DNA from 4 places in the Serratia sp. 121840015-1 genome. Region 1 is predicted to be linked to each of the others. Evidence: predicted binding sites of a transcription regulator. Region 1 holds the regulator's gene; each other region holds the start of a gene.
What was found. Region 1 encodes CRP, which controls carbon source genes, mostly activating them, when cyclic AMP is high. Its sites were predicted from a motif close to ATGTGANNNNNNTCACAT; they were not measured.
Positions count from the first base shown of each region.

Region 2: msrB (peptide-methionine (R)-S-oxide reductase MsrB) is a predicted target of CRP. The motif match lies at 1,294-1,311, and genes of this name have one in related genera.
Region 3: aaeR (HTH-type transcriptional activator AaeR) is a predicted target of CRP. The motif match lies at 1,772-1,789, and genes of this name have one in related genera.
Region 4: udp (uridine phosphorylase) is a predicted target of CRP. The motif match lies at 2,526-2,543, and genes of this name have one in related genera.

Region 1 is NZ_JBSEYF010000007.1:48,712-53,266, forward strand. It holds gene ACUXAC_RS23330 (hydrolase) at 1-306, shown strand, start outside; gene ACUXAC_RS23335 (YheU family protein) at 303-536, shown strand; gene ACUXAC_RS23340 (phosphoribulokinase) at 688-1,557, shown strand; gene ACUXAC_RS23345 (OsmC family protein) at 1,596-2,003, opposite strand; gene crp (cAMP-activated global transcriptional regulator CRP) at 2,386-3,018, shown strand; gene ACUXAC_RS23355 (YccS/YhfK family putative transporter) at 3,069-4,555, shown strand, end outside.
Region 2 is NZ_JBSEYF010000001.1:1,145,092-1,149,646, forward strand. It holds gene ACUXAC_RS05525 (D-hexose-6-phosphate mutarotase) at 1-6, opposite strand, end outside; gene gapA (glyceraldehyde-3-phosphate dehydrogenase) at 91-1,086, opposite strand; gene msrB (peptide-methionine (R)-S-oxide reductase MsrB) at 1,435-1,848, shown strand; gene ACUXAC_RS05540 (YeaC family protein) at 1,913-2,185, shown strand; gene ACUXAC_RS05545 (glycoside hydrolase family 18 protein) at 2,228-3,505, opposite strand; gene pncA (bifunctional nicotinamidase/pyrazinamidase) at 3,738-4,370, opposite strand; gene ansA (asparaginase) at 4,393-4,555, opposite strand, start outside.
Region 3 is NZ_JBSEYF010000004.1:135,306-139,860, forward strand. It holds gene uriH (uridine-preferring nucleoside hydrolase UriH) at 1-28, opposite strand, end outside; gene ACUXAC_RS18780 (zinc ribbon domain-containing protein) at 236-511, shown strand; gene ACUXAC_RS18785 (hypothetical protein) at 508-852, shown strand; gene aaeR (HTH-type transcriptional activator AaeR) at 843-1,754, opposite strand; gene aaeX (p-hydroxybenzoic acid efflux pump operon protein AaeX) at 2,069-2,272, shown strand; gene aaeA (p-hydroxybenzoic acid efflux pump subunit AaeA) at 2,280-3,215, shown strand; gene aaeB (p-hydroxybenzoic acid efflux pump subunit AaeB) at 3,215-4,555, shown strand, end outside.
Region 4 is NZ_JBSEYF010000006.1:263,855-268,409, reverse strand. It holds gene ACUXAC_RS22885 (DedA family protein) at 118-648, opposite strand; gene ACUXAC_RS22880 (tyrosine-protein phosphatase) at 728-1,510, opposite strand; gene udp (uridine phosphorylase) at 1,641-2,402, opposite strand; gene ACUXAC_RS22870 (dienelactone hydrolase family protein) at 2,890-3,717, shown strand; gene metE (5-methyltetrahydropteroyltriglutamate--homocysteine S-methyltransferase) at 3,802-4,555, opposite strand, start outside.

The DNA.
Region 1 (4,555 bases):
GACGACGCCATTACCTCGCGCATTCACGGCTTTAGCGACGCTATCGACTACTATCGCCGCTGCAGCGCCCTGCCGCTGTTGCCGGCTATTCAGACGCCGCTGCTGATCATCCATGCGAAGGACGATCCCTTCATGACCCATGAGGTGATCCCCGACGTCGCCGGCCTGCCGCGCAATATCGAATATCAACTGACCGAGTACGGCGGCCACGTCGGCTTCGTCGGCGGCACGCTGAAAAAACCGCACATGTGGCTGGAACATCGCATTCCGGCCTGGCTTTCCCCTTATCTGGACATCCCGACGTGATCATTCCCTGGCAAGAACTGGCAACCGACACCCTGAACAGCCTGATCGAATCCTTTGTACTGCGCGAAGGCACCGATTACGGCGAACATGAACGCTCGCTGGAACAGAAGGTGGAGGACGTGCGCCGCCAACTGAAAAACGGCGAAGTGGTGCTGGTGTGGTCGGAACTGCACGAGAGCGTCAACATCATGCCGCGCGGCCAGTTCCGCGCCGGGCAGGAAGAAATTTAGTGGCGCTCGGTTCTATGACTGACGGAAAAAATCAGGTAACAATGGGGCATTGCAAACCAGCGCGCGCCATTTTTTCCTGAGATAGAGAGCGTCAACAAGAGCCACAATAATCCCCTGACGCCGGCGCATTCAACACGGAGTGACAACCATCATGTCTGCCAAACATCCCGTTATCGCGGTGACCGGTTCCAGCGGCGCCGGCACCACCACCACCAGCGTGGCGTTCCGTAAGATCTTCCAACAGCTCAACATCCGCGCCGCCGAGCTGGAGGGCGACAGTTTCCATCGCTACACCCGGCCGGAAATGGACGCGGCGATCCGCAAGGCGCGCGATCTGGGCAGACACATCAGCTATTTCGGCCCCGAGGCCAACGACTTCGGCCTGCTGCAGCAGAGCTTTATCGACTACGGCAAGAACGGCACCGGGCGCTCGCGCAAGTATCTGCACACCTACGACGAAGCGGTGCCCTACAATCAGGTGCCGGGTACCTTCACCCCGTGGGAACCGCTGCCGGCGCCGACTGACGTGCTGTTCTACGAGGGGCTGCACGGCGGCGTGGTCACCGAGCACCATGACGTGGCCAACCACGTCGATCTGCTGGTCGGCGTGGTGCCGATCGTCAACCTGGAGTGGATTCAGAAACTGATCCGCGATACCGGCGAGCGTGGCCACTCTCGCGAAGCGGTGATGGATTCGGTGGTGCGTTCGATGGAAGATTACATCAACTACATCACGCCGCAGTTCTCGCGCACCCACATCAACTTCCAGCGCGTGCCGACGGTGGACACCTCCAACCCGTTCGCCGCCAAGGCGATTCCCTCACTGGACGAAAGCTTCGTGGTGATCCACTTCCGCGGGCTGGATCAGATAGATTTCCCCTATTTGCTGGCGATGCTGCAGGGCTCGTTTATCTCACACATCAATACGTTAGTGGTGCCGGGCGGCAAGATGGGGCTGGCGATGGAGCTGATCATGGCGCCGCTGGTGCAGCGGTTGCTGGAAGGCAAGAAGATCGAATAAATGCGTTGAGCGCGGCGCCGGGCCGCGCTCCGTTTCGATTACGCCGGTTGGCGGATCTCGAAGCTGTGGGTCACCGTGGCAGCCTTGTTGAGCATCAGCGCCACCGAGCAGTACTTCTCCGCCGACAGGTTCACCGCACGCTCGACGATCTTGTCGGTCAGGTCCTGGCCGGTAACGATGAAGTGCAGGTTGATATGGGTGAACAACCGCGGGGCTTCTTCGCGGCGCTCGGAGGTCAGCTTCACCTCGCAGTCGCGCACGTCGTTGCGCCCTTTTTGCAGGATGGACACCACGTCGATCGCGCTGCAGCCGCCCAACGACATCAGCACCATCTCCATCGGGCTGGGCGCTTTATCACCGGCGTTGCCGTCCATCAGCACCTGGTGGCCGGAGGCCGATTCCCCCAAAAACGTTAACCCTTCCACCCATTTAACTCTTGCCTGCATTCTGGTCACTCCGGTTGATTTCTTAAAATCAGAGTACGCTTTCGCATAGAAACAGGCAACGTAACCTGATGCTAATCATGCTGAAGCGAGACAACACGAGACACCCGCCTTACTCTGTGCTACAAACAGAGCCGCAATAAATCTTTCCGGGACACTGAATTTCAGGGAAACGCCCAGAGAAAGGCTCCTTTACCGGTATGTTAACAGAATGTAGCTTGCAGCGCTTACGGCAAGTTAATATGCTAGAGCGACAGCGTATTTTTATGACACGCCTCAAAACTTGCCGGTAGCCCTCGCTCATGACTGCGGCTACAGGCGGGTTTTACAGGGAACTCTGACCCCTGTGACACAAGGCAGCGATAACAACAGAGGATAACAGCGAATGGTTCTCGGCAAACCGCAAACAGACCCTACTCTCGAATGGTTCCTGTCTCATTGCCATATCCACAAATATCCATCGAAGAGTACGCTGATTCACCAAGGTGAAAAGGCCGAAACGCTTTACTACATCGTGAAAGGCTCCGTCGCGGTGCTGATCAAGGATGAAGAAGGTAAAGAGATGATCCTGTCCTACCTCAACCAGGGGGATTTCATCGGCGAGCTCGGATTGTTCGAAGAAGGCCAGGAGCGCAGCGCCTGGGTTCGCGCGAAAACCGCCTGTGAAGTGGCCGAAATTTCCTACAAGAAATTCCGCCAGCTGATCCAGGTGAACCCGGACATCCTGATGCGTCTGTCCGCCCAAATGGCGAGCCGCCTGCAGGTCACCTCCGAAAAAGTGGGCAACCTCGCCTTCCTGGACGTTACCGGCCGCATCGCGCAAACCCTGCTGAATCTGGCGAAGCAACCCGACGCCATGACTCACCCGGACGGCATGCAGATCAAGATCACCCGTCAGGAGATCGGCCAGATCGTCGGCTGCTCGCGTGAAACCGTTGGCCGTATTCTGAAAATGCTGGAAGATCAAAACCTGATTTCCGCCCACGGCAAAACCATTGTCGTCTACGGCACCCGTTAATCCCTGAAAAAACGGCGCAGTCTGCGCCGTTTTTTTGTCTGCTCTCTGCCATGTGGCGCCGCCTGATCTACCACCCGGAAATCAACTACGCACTGCGACAAACGCTGGTGTTGTGCCTGCCGGTGCTGTTCGGCCTGCTGATAGGCCAGCTGCAGCTCGGCCTGATGTTCTCCCTCGTGCCCGCCTGCTGCAATATCGCCGGGCTGGATACGCCGCATAAGCGCTTCTTTAAACGACTGATCGTCGGCGGTTCGCTGTTCGCCTTCAGCAGCGTGCTGCTGCAACAGGCCCTGCTGTGGCACGTGCCGCTGCCGGCGCTGATGCTGGGCCTGGCGCTGCTGCTCGGCGTCACCGGCGAAATCAGCCCGCTGCACGCCCGGCTGTTGCCGGCGGCGCTGGTGGCAGCCATCTTCGCCCTCAGCACGGCCGGCACGGTGCCTATCTGGCAGGCGCCGCTGCTGTACGCGATCGGCACCGCCTGGTATGGCTTATTCACCTGGTTCTGGTTCAAGCTGTGGAAAGAGCAGCCGATGCGCGAGACGCTGAGCCAGCTCTACCTGGAACTGGCGGACTATTTCGAAGCCAAATACTCGCTGCTGACCCAGCACACCGATCCGCAGACCGCGCTGCCGCCGCTGCTGGTGCGCCAGCAAAAGGTGATGGACCTGATCAGCCTGTTGTACCAACAGCTTAATTTCCTGCCGCACGCCAACAATCTCGAGCAAAAGCGCCTGCAGCGCGCCTTTCAGGTGGCGATGGACCTGCAGGAGCACATCACCGTCAGCCTGCATCTGCCGGAAGAGGTGCAAAAACTGGTGGAGCAGAGCCAGGCCGAAGCGATCATTCGCCGCAATGCTCAGGTGATCGCCGGCCGGCTGCGCGTGGTGGCGCACGATATTCTCTATCATCAACATTCGAAGCGCTTCTCCATGACCCACGAGCTGGCGGCGCTGGAAAAAATGGCGGCGCAGCATCCCGATAATCCGGTCGGCCAGTTTTGTTATTACCACTTCAGCCGCATCGCCCGCCTGCTGCGCACCCAGCATCCGCTGTACCGCCGCGACCTGATGCCCGGCCAGCACCGCCTGCCGTTTTGGCCGGCGCTGGTCAGCTATCTGTCGTTCAAATCCACCGCCCTGCGCAACGCCGCGCGGCTGGGCGTAACGCTGGCGGTCGGCAGCAGCCTGGGTGCGGTATTCAACCTGCCGAAGCCTTACTGGATCCTGCTCACCATCATGCTGGTGAGCCAAAACGGGTATAACGCCACCCGGGTGCGTATTCAGCACCGTGCGCTGGGCACGATTGCCGGGCTATTGCTGGCAGCCGGGCTGCTGCAGCTGCAGTTGCCGGAGGGAGAAACGCTGAGCATCATGCTGGTGATCACGCTGCTGGCCTACCTGGTTTCGCGCAAGAACTACGGGCTGTCGGTGATTGGCTTTACGGTCACGGCGGTTTACACCCTGCAGCTGCTGGCGCTGAACGGCTCGCATTTTCTGGTACCGCGCCTGATCGATACGCTGATCGGCTGCGTGCTGGC
Region 2 (4,555 bases), on a different contig from region 1:
GTTCATTTCATTACCTTAATGTTTGCCGGAGAGACAAATAAAAAAGGGCGACAAAAATGTCGCCCTCATTATCAGCTTAACATCATGCCATTACTTGGAGATGTGAGCGATCAGGTCCAGAACCTTGTTGGAATAACCGGTTTCGTTGTCGTACCAGGAAACCAGTTTCACGAAGTTGTCGTTCAGTGCGATACCGGCTTTGGCATCGAACACGGAAGTCAGCACTTCGCCGTTGAAATCGGTGGAAACCACGTCGTCTTCAACGTAGCCCAGAACGCCTTTCATAGAACCTTCAGCGGCATCTTTGATGGCTTTCTTGATTTCTTCGTAGGTAGCCGCTTTTTCCAGACGCACGGTCAGGTCAACAACGGATACGTTAGGCGTCGGTACGCGGAACGCCATACCGGTCAGTTTGCCTTTCAGCTCTGGCAGAACAACGCCAACCGCTTTCGCTGCGCCGGTAGAAGAAGGGATGATGTTCTGGGATGCGCCGCGGCCGCCGCGCCAGTCTTTGTGGGACGGGCCATCAACGGTTTTCTGAGTGGCGGTGGTCGCGTGAACGGTGGTCATCAGGCCTTCAACGATACCGAAGTTGTCGTTGATGACTTTAGCCAGTGGCGCCAGGCAGTTGGTGGTGCAAGAGGCGTTGGACACGATGTCCTGGCCGGCATATTTGTCAAAGTTGGCGCCACGCACGAACATTGGGGTCGCATCTTTGGATGGGCCAGTCAGAACGACTTTTTTAGCGCCAGCGGTGATGTGTTTACGTGCGGTTTCGTCGGTCAGGAAGATACCGGTCGCTTCAGCAACCACGTCAACACCCACTTCGTTCCACTTCAGGTTAGCCGGGTCTTTCTCTGCGGTAACACGGATGGTTTTGCCGTTAACAACCAGGTGGCCGTCTTTAACTTCTACCGTACCGTTGAAACGGCCGTGAGTAGAGTCATACTTCAGCATGTAAGCCATGTACTCTGCGTCCAACAGGTCGTTGATTGCAACGATCTCGATGTCAGAACGCTCTTGAGCAGCACGGAAAACAATGCGACCGATACGGCCAAAACCGTTGATACCTACTTTGATAGTCATATATTCCACCAGCTATTTGTTAGTGAATAAAAGGTTGGTTGTAAAATTACAAAAACCTTACCCAGCGTCAAGCGGAATCGTGTCAATTCTTGCGGCAAGTCAAACCGGAAGGGTGGTTTTGCACGCTTATTGCACAGTCCATTTTCGCTCGGCCTCATCCGTTATATGGGGACAAGCCGCCAAGTATAAAGTCAGCATACGCAAGATGTGTGATCGCTATCACATATCATCGTGACGTGGCCTTTATGGGCTACAGTTTAGGCCAAAAACCCCTGCAGCGGTGTTAATTTTTTGTTATTATTAATCATTGTTTTCGTTGACATTATCCACATTCAGAGATAAGCACAAATGGCTAAAGAGACAACCCCCGGTCATCCGGTCACGGAACTGAATGAAATCCAACGTTATGTGACGCAACAGCGCGGCACCGAAGCGCCGTTCAGCGGCAAATTGCTGCACAACAAGCGCGAGGGCGTGTACCATTGCCTGTGCTGTAACCAGCCGCTGTTCTATTCCGAAACCAAATACGATTCCGGCTGCGGCTGGCCGAGCTTTTATGAGCCGGTTTCCGCCGATGCAATCCGTTATCTTGATGATAATTCACATAATATGCACCGTGTTGAAATCCGCTGCGGTCATTGCGACGCGCACCTGGGGCACGTTTTCCCCGATGGCCCGCAGCCGACCGGCGACCGCTATTGCGTCAACTCCGCCTCGCTGAGTTTCACCGATGGCGAAAATGGCGACCAAACGGCCGGCTAAGTGGTAATTTAACCAACAAAATCGATTCAGCTAATTATTCATCTGTTAAGCGAGAAGGGCTCTGATGGACGTGAAAGATCTGATTGCGGCGATGACGCCCGAGATATACCAGCGCCTGGTACAGGCGGTTGAGCTGGGCAAATGGCCGGATGGCGTGGCGCTGACGCCGGAGCAAAAAGAAAACAGCCTGCAGGCGGTGATGCTGTGGCAGTCGATGAACAACGTCGATCCGCAGCACATGAGCATCGGCACCGACGGGCAGATCGTGATGAAGAGCAAGCAAGAGCTGAAACAGCAGTTCGTTGCCGAGCCGCTGGCCAAACTCAAACCGCAGTAAGGTTGCCCTAAAGCGGGGCGATGACGCCATCGCCCCGTCGGTTCACCGTTTTTCGCCCTTGATACCCAGCGATTCCGCCAGCTGCTGTGCCAGCCGGTTGTTATCGTCCGCGCCGTACTCCCAGAACATCGCCCCTCCCAATCCCTGGCTTTTGATGTACTCGGCCTTGATGGCCACCGAACGCGGGTTCTCGTAGGAGATGGCGAACAGCGGTTTGCCTGCGGCGGATTGCAGCGTCAGGTAAGGTACCTTGGCGTCGTCATCCCAGTGCTCGCGAAAACGATGCTGCGGATCGTTGAGCAATTTGCTGACGATATCGTGGTATTTAAAGTAGGTGTCTTTGCCGAGATCCAGCCCCAGCGCGTTGAACAGGGCGGTTTCGCGCGTGCTGAAGTATGGCTGCGTCACCGGATGTTTGGCGGCGTCCGGCTTGTCCCAGTCGATGCCCGCCTCGGTCGCCCGCTTCGGTACCCGGCCGTAGAAACCGATGCCCAGGTTCATCTTTGCCGGTTTCAGTCCGGCAGCCAGATAATTCTTTACCACGAAATCGGCGCTGTAACGGTCGGCGGCCGCCACGGTTGGCCAACGCTTTGAATCGTACAGGTTGGCATTGAAATACTGCGTGCCGTAAGCCATGTCGTAGGTCATCAGATTGATGTAGTCGAGGTAAGGGGCAATGCTTTTCACATCGACCCATTCCTGCGGGCTTTTGACGTTGGCCCCGACGGCGATGGTTAACAGCTTGCCTTTACCCAGCGCCTGGTGAAGCTCTTTCAGCAGCAGGGTGAAGTTGTCGCGGTCTGCCGGTTGGCTTTCCACCAGCCCCCAGGCGCCGTTCACCGGATATTCCCAGTCCAGATCGATACCATCCAGCTGATACTGTGCGATCACCTGCAGCGCGGAGCGGATGAATATCGCCCGGTTTTCCGCAGTCGCCGCAGCGGCGGAGAAGCCGCGTGCGCCCCAGCCGCCGACCGACAGCAGCACTTTCAGCTCGGGGTTCTGTTTGCGCAGCACCGGCAGCCGTTGCAGATCGGCCGTTACCTTCGGCGACAGGTAGATCTGGTGGCGGCGAGCGGGGTCTTTCAGCGCCGCATTGGCTTCGTCTTTCTCGCCGTTGTAGATCAGGCCGAACGAATAGTTGAGGTGGGTGATTTGCGTGACGTCCAGCTTGTCGATGTCGCCACCGGGGCCGGCGGTGACGTCGCCGCCGCCGTTGAAGTAGCCGACGGAGAGATAAGCCGCCTTAGCCGTGCCTGCGCCGGCCATAGCCAACTGCACCGCCGCCAGTAAAGGCAGCAGTTTTCGGGTTATTTTCATGTCTTTCTCCTTGGGTCGGCAAGGCCGACCGTACCGCCAGAGGCGGTCACAATAAAGCCGGGCTCAGCGGGCCCCGGATGCGTATAACCGATTGACGCCAAAAGCGTCGCAGCCATAACAGCAAAAGCGCCTGCCGGTCACAAGCCGTTGGGGAAGAAGAAGGGCGGTATTGTGAGCGGCGTCGATATTTTCGCCGCCGCGCAGAGAGGGCGCCGGTGGCGCCCCGGAGGATTTAGCTGGCGAGGAATTGTGACAGGGTAACCAGTTGTGCACCGGCGCGCGCCATGTCCTGCAGCGCCCGCTCGCTGTCGTCCGGCTGCAGATTCACGCCGCGGCAGCCGTCGACGATCACCTGCGTTGGATAGCCGGCAGCCAGCGCATCCAGCACGCTGAACTTGACGCAGTAGTCGGTCGCCAGGCCCATGATTGCCAGCCGCTGGACGCCCTGCGATTGCAACCAGCCGTGCAGTTCGGTCTGTGCACGGTGGCCGTTATCGAAGAAGGCGCTGTAGCTGTCGATGTCCGTCTCCTGCCCTTTGCGAAAAACGGCATTGATATGTTGCCGCTGCAACCGGGGGTGAAAATCGGCACCGTGGCTCCCTTGCACGCAGTGCACCGGCCACCACACCTGCGGCAGGCCCTCCAGCTCGCCAAGGGTGCCGACCTGTGCATGGGAATTCACCGCAAAGCTGCGGTGATTGGCGGGGTGCCAGTCCTGGCTGGCCACGACCGGCTCGCCACGCGCCAAACAGGCGGCGATCGCCTGATTGGCAACCGGGATGACGGTATCGCCCGCCGTGACCGCCAGCGCGCCGCCGGGGCAGAAATCGTTTTGCAGATCGATCAACAACAGGGCCGTTTTCATCGCCGCTCCAAAGATCAGTAGGTTAACCGTTGATGCTCAGTTCGCCGCGCAGGTCTTGCTGCATCAGGGCGCGGATTTGTTCCGGCGTCAGCGGCTGGCTCAGCAGGTAGTGCAGCTTGGTCAAGGCGGCTTCCACCGTCATGTCGAAACCGCTGATCACCCCGGCGTGCGCCAGCGCGTTACCG
Region 3 (4,555 bases), on a different contig from region 1:
GGTCACAGTCCAGTATGATTTTTTTCATGGTTATTCCTGATGCAGGGAGAGGTTCCCGCAGCATAACGCAGCGCGGCGGCGTGGGATAATACCGATGGTGCTTTTGTTAACGGCATCAAAGCCTTGCCACTTTTTCGATGTAATGAAACGTAAATCCTCATCGCCGGGCTTTACCCTGGAGTTTACTCCAGGGTTTACAGTGAGCTTCAGCGTCAATGTACAGAGGAGAGGCGGGATGAGCTTACTGAAAAGGTTGTTGGGGAAAGGCGGTGTTAATGGCGGTCATCAGCGCGCGGGTCACCGCGGCGGGCATCATGGCAACCGCTATAACCAGCATGGCGAGCCGGGGCCGCAGTGTCCGGAATGCCAGGCGGTGAATAAACCGGGCGCACGTTATTGCCATCGCTGCGGCCAGCCATTTGCCGCGGTGAGCGCCACCTGCGGCCAGTGTGCCGCGCCGTTGCCGCCGGGCAGCCGCTTTTGCCCGCAGTGCGGCGGCGGTGTGCCGTGAACCGGGGCGGTTGGACAGCCGCGCTGCTGCTGGGTGCCATGGCGCTATGGACGCTGCTGGCCTGGGGTGTGGCCGGCGTGCTGACCTGGCTCCCGGCGTTGGCGGAAGCGGCCGGCGGCGCATCGCTGCCGATGAGCGGTGCGCTGAGTCTGGTGCCGCAGACGGTGCTGGATGCCTGGCTGCCGTGGCTGAAACAGCTGGGCAGCGGGCTGGCGAGCTATTTTCCTCTGCTGCTGAACTGGGCCGGCTACGCCGTCTGGCTGCTATGGGGCCTCGGCATGCTGGCGCTGATGCTGCTGGGCGCGCTGGCGCACCGTTATTTGAGCGCTGCTCAGCGATAGCCCTGATAGACCGCCGCCACGCGTTCGAAATAGTCGGTTAGGTAGTTGATACACACCTGCACCTTCAGCGGCAGTTTGTCCTTCTCGGTATAGAGCGCGTAGATCGGCCGCGGATCCGAATGGTAGCTTTTGAACAGGATCTCGATCTCGCCGCGCTTGATCTCTTCGATCACCCACATCAGCGGGGCGTAGGCGATGCCGGCGCCGTTTTTCAGCCAACGGATCATGGTGGAGGAGTCGTTGGTGACGAAGCGCCCCTGCGGTGAAATGCGCGTGGTGATGCCCTCCGGCGACATCAGTTCAAATTCGCTGTCGGGGCGTACGCTGTACTCCAGCCAGGAAAAGTTGACCATGTCGCTCGGCTTCTGCGGCGTGCCGTGCTGGCTGAGGTAGCTTTTGGCCGCGCACACCACCATCGGCATCTGCCCCAGGCGGCGGGAGAACAGGCTGGAGTCCTGTAGCGCGCCGGTGCGGATCACCAGATCCAATCCATCAGTGATCAGATCCGGTGCCGGAATGCCGGTCACCAGGTTGACCGTCAGGCCCGGGTACTCTTTCATCATCTCGGCGGTCATGTTCGCCAGCACGTTTTGCGCCATGGTGGATGAGCTGCCGATGCGCAGCGTGCCGGCAGGCGTATTGTTAAACGCGTACAGCTGCTCATGCACTTCGCTGACTTCCTGCAGCATGCGTCGGCAGCCCTGATAGTAGATTTTGCCGGCCTCGGTCAGGCCGATGCTGCGCGTGCTGCGGTTCAACAGCTTGACCTGCAGCTCATTTTCCAGTTTCGAGACGGTTTGGCTGATCGATGAAACGCTCATGTCGAGTTGGCGCGCGGCCGCGGTAAACGACCCGAACTCAACCACTTTGGCGAATACCGACATCCGTTTTAATCTTTCCATTATTCACTCTGGCTTAAAAGTGATTTAGATCACAGATTGTTGATGCCTTGATAGTAAGCAGGCTAATATAACGTGGTCGGGTGAATAGACCTTACCAACGTGCGAGAGCGAGCGGCGACGCAATCCTGCCGCTCCTCCGGCACCCTCGCAATCCCTGTCGTGGATGTCTGCCCCAAAGTTTAACCTTTTTTCGGGTTCGTGACCTGGACAAGCTGTCCGGTCAAGATTTGTGGCGCGCGCACGCTAAAATGTAAAGAGAATGTGAATGGCGAGATGTGTCTTTCCCCGGCGTAGTGAACAATAAGGAAAAAGTGATGAGTTTGCTTCCGGTTATGGTCATCTTCGGACTGTCGTTTCCGCCGGTGTTTTTCGAGCTGCTGGTGTCGCTGGCGCTGTTTTTTCTCTTGCGCCGCCTGCTGCAGCCGACGGGGATTTACGATTTTGTCTGGCATCCGGCGCTGTTTAACACCGCGCTGTATTGCTGCTTGTTTTATCTGATTTCATGTCTTTTTGTTTGAGGTCGCTGTGAAAAATTTTTCGATAAAAATAACCCGAATCGCGATCACTTTGATTCTTGTGCTGCTGGGTATCGTTGCAGTGTTCAAGGCCTGGGTGTTCTACACCGAGTCGCCGTGGACACGTGACGCCAAGTTCACCGCCGACGTGGTGGCGATCGCGCCGGACGTCAGCGGCCTGCTGACCGAAGTGCCGGTGGTGGACAACCAGCTGGTGAAGAAAGGCCAGGTGCTGTTCGTGGTCGATCGGCCGCGCTATGAGCAGGCGCTGGCGGAAGCCGGTGCCGACGTCGCCTACTATCAAACGCTGGCGGCGGAAAAACGGCGCGAGGCCGGCCGCCGCGTCAAGCTGGGCGTGCAGGCGATGTCGCAGGAAGAAATCGACCAGTCGAACAACTCGCTGCAGACCGTGCAACACCAGCTGGCGAAGGCCGTGGCGGCGCGCGAGCTGGCGCAGCTGGATCTGGAGCGCACCACGGTGCGTGCCCCGGCCGATGGCTGGATCACCAACCTCAACGTCCACGCCGGCGAATACATCACCCGCGGCTCGGTGGCGGTGGCGCTGGTGAAGAAAGACTCCTTCTACATCCTGGCCTATCTGGAAGAAACCAAGCTGACCGGCCTGAATAAGGGTGACCGCGCGGAGATCACCCCGCTCGGCAGCAATCGCATCATGCACGGCACCGTCGACAGCGTGGCGGCGGCGGTAAACAACAGCAGCAGCACGGTCAACAGCAAAGGGCTGGCCTCGATCGACAGCAACCTGGAGTGGGTGCGCCTGGCGCAGCGCGTGCCGGTGAAGATCCTGCTGGACGCCAAGGACCAACAGCATCCGTACCCGGCCGGCACCACCGCCACCGTGGTGATCGTCGGCAAGAACGATCGCAATGCCGACAGCGGCTCGCCCTTTGTGCGCCTGATGCACCGGCTGCGTGAGTTCGGCTAATGAACAGCCCAACCTTTATCCGGCTGAGGTTTGCCTTCAAACTCAGCTTCGCGATTGTGTTTGCGCTGTTCGTCGGTTTCCATCTCAACCTGGAAACCCCGCGCTGGTCGGCGATGACCGCCGCCATCGTCGCCGCCGGCCCGGCCTTTGCCGCCGGCGGTGAACCCTTCTCCGGCGCCATCCGCCACCGCGGCTGGCTGCGCATCATCGGCACCTTTATCGGCTGCTTTGTCGGCCTGATCATTATCATCACCACCGCCCGTGCGCCGGTGGTGATGCTGCTGCTGTGCTGCATCTGGGCCGGCTTCTGCACCTGGCTCTCTTCGCTGATCAAGGTCGAGAACTCCTACGCCTGGGGCCTGGCCGGCTATACCGCGCTGATCATCATCGTGACGGTCGCCACCAGCGAGGCCCATCTGCTGGAAGCGCCGCAGTTCGCCATCGAGCGTTGCAGCGAGATCGTGCTGGGCATCGTCAGCGCCGTATTGGCGGATCTGCTGTTCTCGCCGCGTTCGATCAAGCAGGACATCGATCGGGCGGTGGATCAGCTGTTGGTGGATCAATATCGCCTGATGCAGATGTGCATCAGCAACGCCGACAAAGAAGACATTGACCGTGCCTGGAGCAATCTGGTCAAGAGCACCACGGCGCTGGATGGCATGCGCAACAACCTGATGATGGAGTCCTCGCGCTGGCAGAAGGTCAACCGTCGGGTGAAGGCGCTGCATACCCTGTCGCTGACGCTGATCACCCAGGCTTGCGAAACCTATCTGATCCTGCTGAATCACCCGAACGCGCTGCAAGCGAGCCTGCGGGAGCAACTGATGGTGCCGGCGGAAACCCCGCAGGAGATCCACAAGCGCATGAAGCTGTTGCGCCAGGTGCTGACCACGCATCGCTCCGATGAAACGCTGCCGACCCTCACCGGCTGGGTCGGCGCGGCGACGCGCTACCTGCTGCTGTCGAAGGGCGTACACACCAACGGCAGCATCAGCGCGGTGGAAGAGGGTGTGTTGAGCAATGAAACCGTGGTCAAGCCGACCTCGGCGGAAGGGCATCACGCGATGATCAACGGCCTGCGCACCTTTGTGGCCACGGCGTTCGGCAGCCTGCTGTGGCTGTGGACCGGTTGGACGTCCGGCAGCGGTTTTATGGTGATCATCGCGGTAATCACCTCGCTGGCGATGCGCACCCCGGCGCCGCGCATGGTGGCGATGGATTTCGTGCTGGGCATGCTGGCGGCGATCCCGGTCGGTTCCCTGTTCTTCATGGTGATCCTGCCGGCGACGCAGCAGAGCATTTTGCTGCTGTGTCTCAGCCTCGGCCTGCTGGCGTTTTTC
Region 4 (4,555 bases), on a different contig from region 1:
GTTCCGGCGTTTCGCACGCCCATTGCCCGTCACGTTAAGGGGAGCCTGTATGGATGTCCAGCCTGATTTTGCCCGCCGCGCACAATATTGCGCGGCGCTGCGCAATTTAGCGAGAAATCAGCCCAGCCACTGGCTGAGCCACTTGATGCCGAATGCCCCCGGCGCCAGAATGCCGAACGCCCAGATCATCGCCGACGTGACGTTGGCTAACTGGAAATAACGCTGCGGCATGCCGCAAATGCCGCCCACCAGCGGCACCACGGCGCGCAGCGGGCCGAAAAAGCGGCCGATGAAGATGCCCAGCACGCCCCAGCGTTCAAAGAACGCGTGGCCGCGCGCCAGCAGCTGCGGATTGCGCGACAGCGGCCACATATGCGCCACCCGGTCCTGATAGTGATAGCCGATCCAGTAAGAGAGCCAGTCGCCGAAAAACGCCCCGACGGCGGCAGCGGCCCAAATCGGCCAAAAGGCGATGCCGCTTTCGCCGATCAGCGCGCCCAGCGCCAGCAGGATCACCGTGGCCGGCAGCAGCAGCGACAAAAACGCCAGCGACTCGCCGAACGCCAGGAAAAAGATGATGGGAATGGCCCAGCCTTCGTGCTGACGCACGACGTCGCTGACCCAGTTGATAACGTCATTGAGGCTCAATGCGGGGCTCCTGATACGCGATAATTCGCCGCCTAGGATAGGCCGGGGCGAGTTAAACCCCGGCTAAACGCGCGGCGATTTACTCGAGGTAGAACGCCTGCAGCGCTTCGCGCTGGGCTGCGCCCAGGCCGTATTCCGCTTCCAGCCAGCGGTCGGTGGAACCGTATTGCTGACGGATGCAGCCCAACGCCGTCATCAGGAACTCCTCGCGCGCGCTGAGCACGTAGGCGAATTGCTCCAGCGCCGCCGCATTCAGCTTGATAGACAGCTGATCCAGCATCTGCTCGCGGAAAGTGGCCAGCGTGGTTTCGGTCAGCAGATAGTCTTCCAGCACCGTCGCTTCGTCGGCCCCCAGCGCGAACAGCACCAGTGCCGAACCGACCCCGGTGCGATCCTTGCCGACCGCGCAGTGCTGTACGATGGCGCCGCCGCCAGGATTGCTCAACAGCTGCGCCAGCCGCTGATAGGCCGCATTGCCGAACGGCAGGCGGCGATACAGCTCCAGCATGAACGCGCGGGCATCGAAGGCGGCCAGCGTCTCGTTGGTGAGCTTCTCCAGGTTGGCGTTGACTTCGCTGCTCAGCGGGTTGGCCGGCACGTGGTGATAATCGGCGCCATTCCACAGAATATCCGGCTTGGCCTGCACCTCGTCGGCATCGCGGTAGTCCAGCACCGAGCGCACCGGCACGCCGGCGAGAAAGGTGCAGTCGTTTTCCGTCAGCCGCTCGAGGGAACCGGAGCGGAACAGCAGGCCGCGCTTGATGCGGCGCCCGTCGGCCACGCCGTTGCCGCCGAAGTCGCGGAAATTGATGCCGCCGTCGAGCGGCGCGAGCGAAGGATGAAGCAGGATCTGGGCGGTCATAAACGTCCTCGTTGTTTTTGTTATGACAACGCGCGGCAGCCATCGGTGCAGCGCTGAGGAGTATCACCGTAACAGATTCGCCGCGAATGGAAAAACGGGCCGCGTCGGCGGCCCGTTGGGGGAAAGGCGATTACAGCAGGCGGCGGGCGGCGTCCACCACGATCTGCACCGCTTTGCTTTCGGTGTTTTTCATGGTCTCGGCGTTCGGGATCTCTTGCTGGGTGCGGTTGACGATCACCCCAGCCACCATGCCGGCACGCAGGCCCTGGCTGGCGCACATGGTCAACAGCGTGGCGGATTCCATTTCATAGTTCATCACGCCCATCGCCTGCCACTCTTCCATCGAGCCTTTGAAGCGGCTGACCACGCGGCCGGAGTAAGTGTCGTAACGCTCCTGGCCCGGATAGAAGGTATCGGAGGAGGCGGTCACGCCAATGTGCGTGGTAGCGCCGCTGGCCTTGGCCGCTTCCACCAGCGCGGTGGTGCAGGCGAAGTCAGCGACTGCCGGGAACTCCATCGGCGCAAAGTGCAGGCTGGCGCCGTCGAGGCGTACCGCCGCCGTGGTGACCAGCACGTCACCGACGTTGATGTTCGCCTGAATGGCGCCGGTGGTGCCGATGCGCAGGAAAGTGCGAATGCCCAGCTGCGCCAGCTCTTCCACCGCGATAGAGGTAGACGGGCCACCGATACCGGTAGAGCAGACGATCACCGCCTTGCCGTCCAGCTCCGCGCGCCAGGTAGTGAATTCACGATGGGAGGCCAGATGCACCGGATTTTCCATCAGCTTGGCAATCTTCTCTACGCGCTGCGGATCGCCCGGCACGATGGCAAGCTGGGCCCCTTGTAAATCGTTCTTGGTGAGGCCGAGATGAAAAACGTCAGACTGAGACATACGAGACTCCTCATGGATCATGTTTATTGGGAGGAACAAAAAAGCACTCTACTGAAAATCGCCGCTTAATTTCGTGACGATAGTCACTATGAAAAGAGAAACAAATTACATGCTACATATTTTTTGTGATTTTTATCACAAAAAAGCACTGTAACGCCCCTAGAGCGCACCGCTATACCTCAGTCTAGCCGACAAATCTTGCCGCCCTCTGCCCGTTGGTTGCCGGCTGAAACTATTTAGCTGATCAATTCGAAATACCCTCATCTTATCGGCTGCTTAGGGACAAAAAAGCCCTCTAACGCACCTTATGGCACTTACGCGGGCCAAAACGCGTAATAACATGATAAAAAGCGCTTAAAAATGCCGCAAAGCCAGATAATTAGCCGTTTTTTATCAACTTGTCCGAAAGTGCGCCACGCAGCGCCAATAATGGATAATCTTTCCTATAGTTAATCTCAGCGCTTTTTTCTATTGCACGGAGACCGCAATGAAAACCGAACATGTGATGACATTAGAACAGGCTCAGGGGGGATTCGCCCCGGCCGCCGCGCCGTTGGCCGCCTCCGCGATTATCACCGACGAACAGGGCATTCACGCCGGGCAAACGACCATTCCTTCTCAGGGCGACGCGCTGCCGGCCTACGTCGCCAAACCCGCCGACCAGAGCGGCCCTTTCCCCATCGTGCTGGTGGTGCAGGAAATCTTCGGCGTCCATGAACATATTCAGGATCTGTGCCGCCGCCTGGCCAAGCAGGGCTATCTGGCGATCGCGCCCGAGCTCTATTTCCGCCAGGGCGACGCCAACGACTACACCGATATCGGCGAGCTGTTCCAGCAGTTGGTCACCAAGGTGCCGGATCGTCAGGTGCTGTCGGATCTGGATCACGCCGCACACTGGGCTATCCGCCACGGCGGCGACGCCGGCAAGCTGGCGATCACCGGTTTTTGCTGGGGTGGCCGCATCACCTGGCTGTACGCGGCGCATAACCCGCAGTTGAAGGCGGCGGTCGCCTGGTACGGCAAACTGGTCGGTGAGAAAACGCTGAATTCACCGAAGCAGCCGGTCGACGTCGCCACCCACCTGTCGGCGCCGGTGCTGGGGCTGTATGGCGGGCAGGACAGCGGCATCCCGCTGGAGACGGTGGAAACCATGCGTCAGGCGATCCGCGCCGCCAACGCCGAGGCCGAAATCGTGGTGTATCCCGAAGTCGGGCATGCGTTCAACGCCGATTATCGTCCCAGCTACAACGCCGAAGCGGCGCAAGACGGCTGGCAGCGCATGCTGGCATGGTTCGCCCAGCACGGCGTCAAATAATTTCCCGCGCATAAAAAAGGGCGCCGAAGCGCCCAATCATCACACCAGTAAATCTATAAGCGGCGGTTTATCCGCCGCACGGCATCACGCGTGCTCGCGCAGGCGCTGTGCCGCCAATACCATGTTGGCCAGCGACTGCCGGGTTTCCGGCCAGCCGCGGGTTTTCAGGCCGCAATCCGGGTTAACCCACAGGCGTTCCGCCGGGATGTTCTGCGCCGCTTTACGCAGCAGCGCTTCAATCCATTCCACGCTCGGCACGTTCGGCGAGTGGATATCGTAGACGCCCGGCCCGATTTCGTTCGGGTATTCGAACTCTTTGAAGGCTTCCAGCAGATCCATATCGGAACGCGAGGTCTCGATGGTGATCACGTCGGCGTCCAGCGCGGCGATGGAGTCCATGATGTCGTTGAATTCGCAATAACACATGTGGGTGTGGATCTGGGTGTCGTCCCGCGCCACGGCGGCGTTCAGTTTGAAGGCGTCCACCGCCCAGTTCAGGTAAGCGGCCCAGTCGGATTGGCGCAGCGGCAGCCCTTCGCGCAGGGCGGGTTCGTCGATCTGGATGATGCCGATACCGGCTTTTTCCAGATCTTCCACCTCGTCGCGCAGCGCCAGCGCAATCTGCTTGGCAATCACTTCGCGGGTCACGTCTTCACGCGGGAACGACCAGCACAGGATGGTCACCGGCCCGGTCAGCATGCCTTTCACCGGCTTGTCGGTCAGCGACTGGGCGAATTTGGCCCATTCGACGGTGATGGCTTCCGGGCGGCTGACGTCGCCGATGATGACCGGTGGCTTCACGCAGCGGGAGCCGTAGCTCTGCACCCAGCCGTTTTGG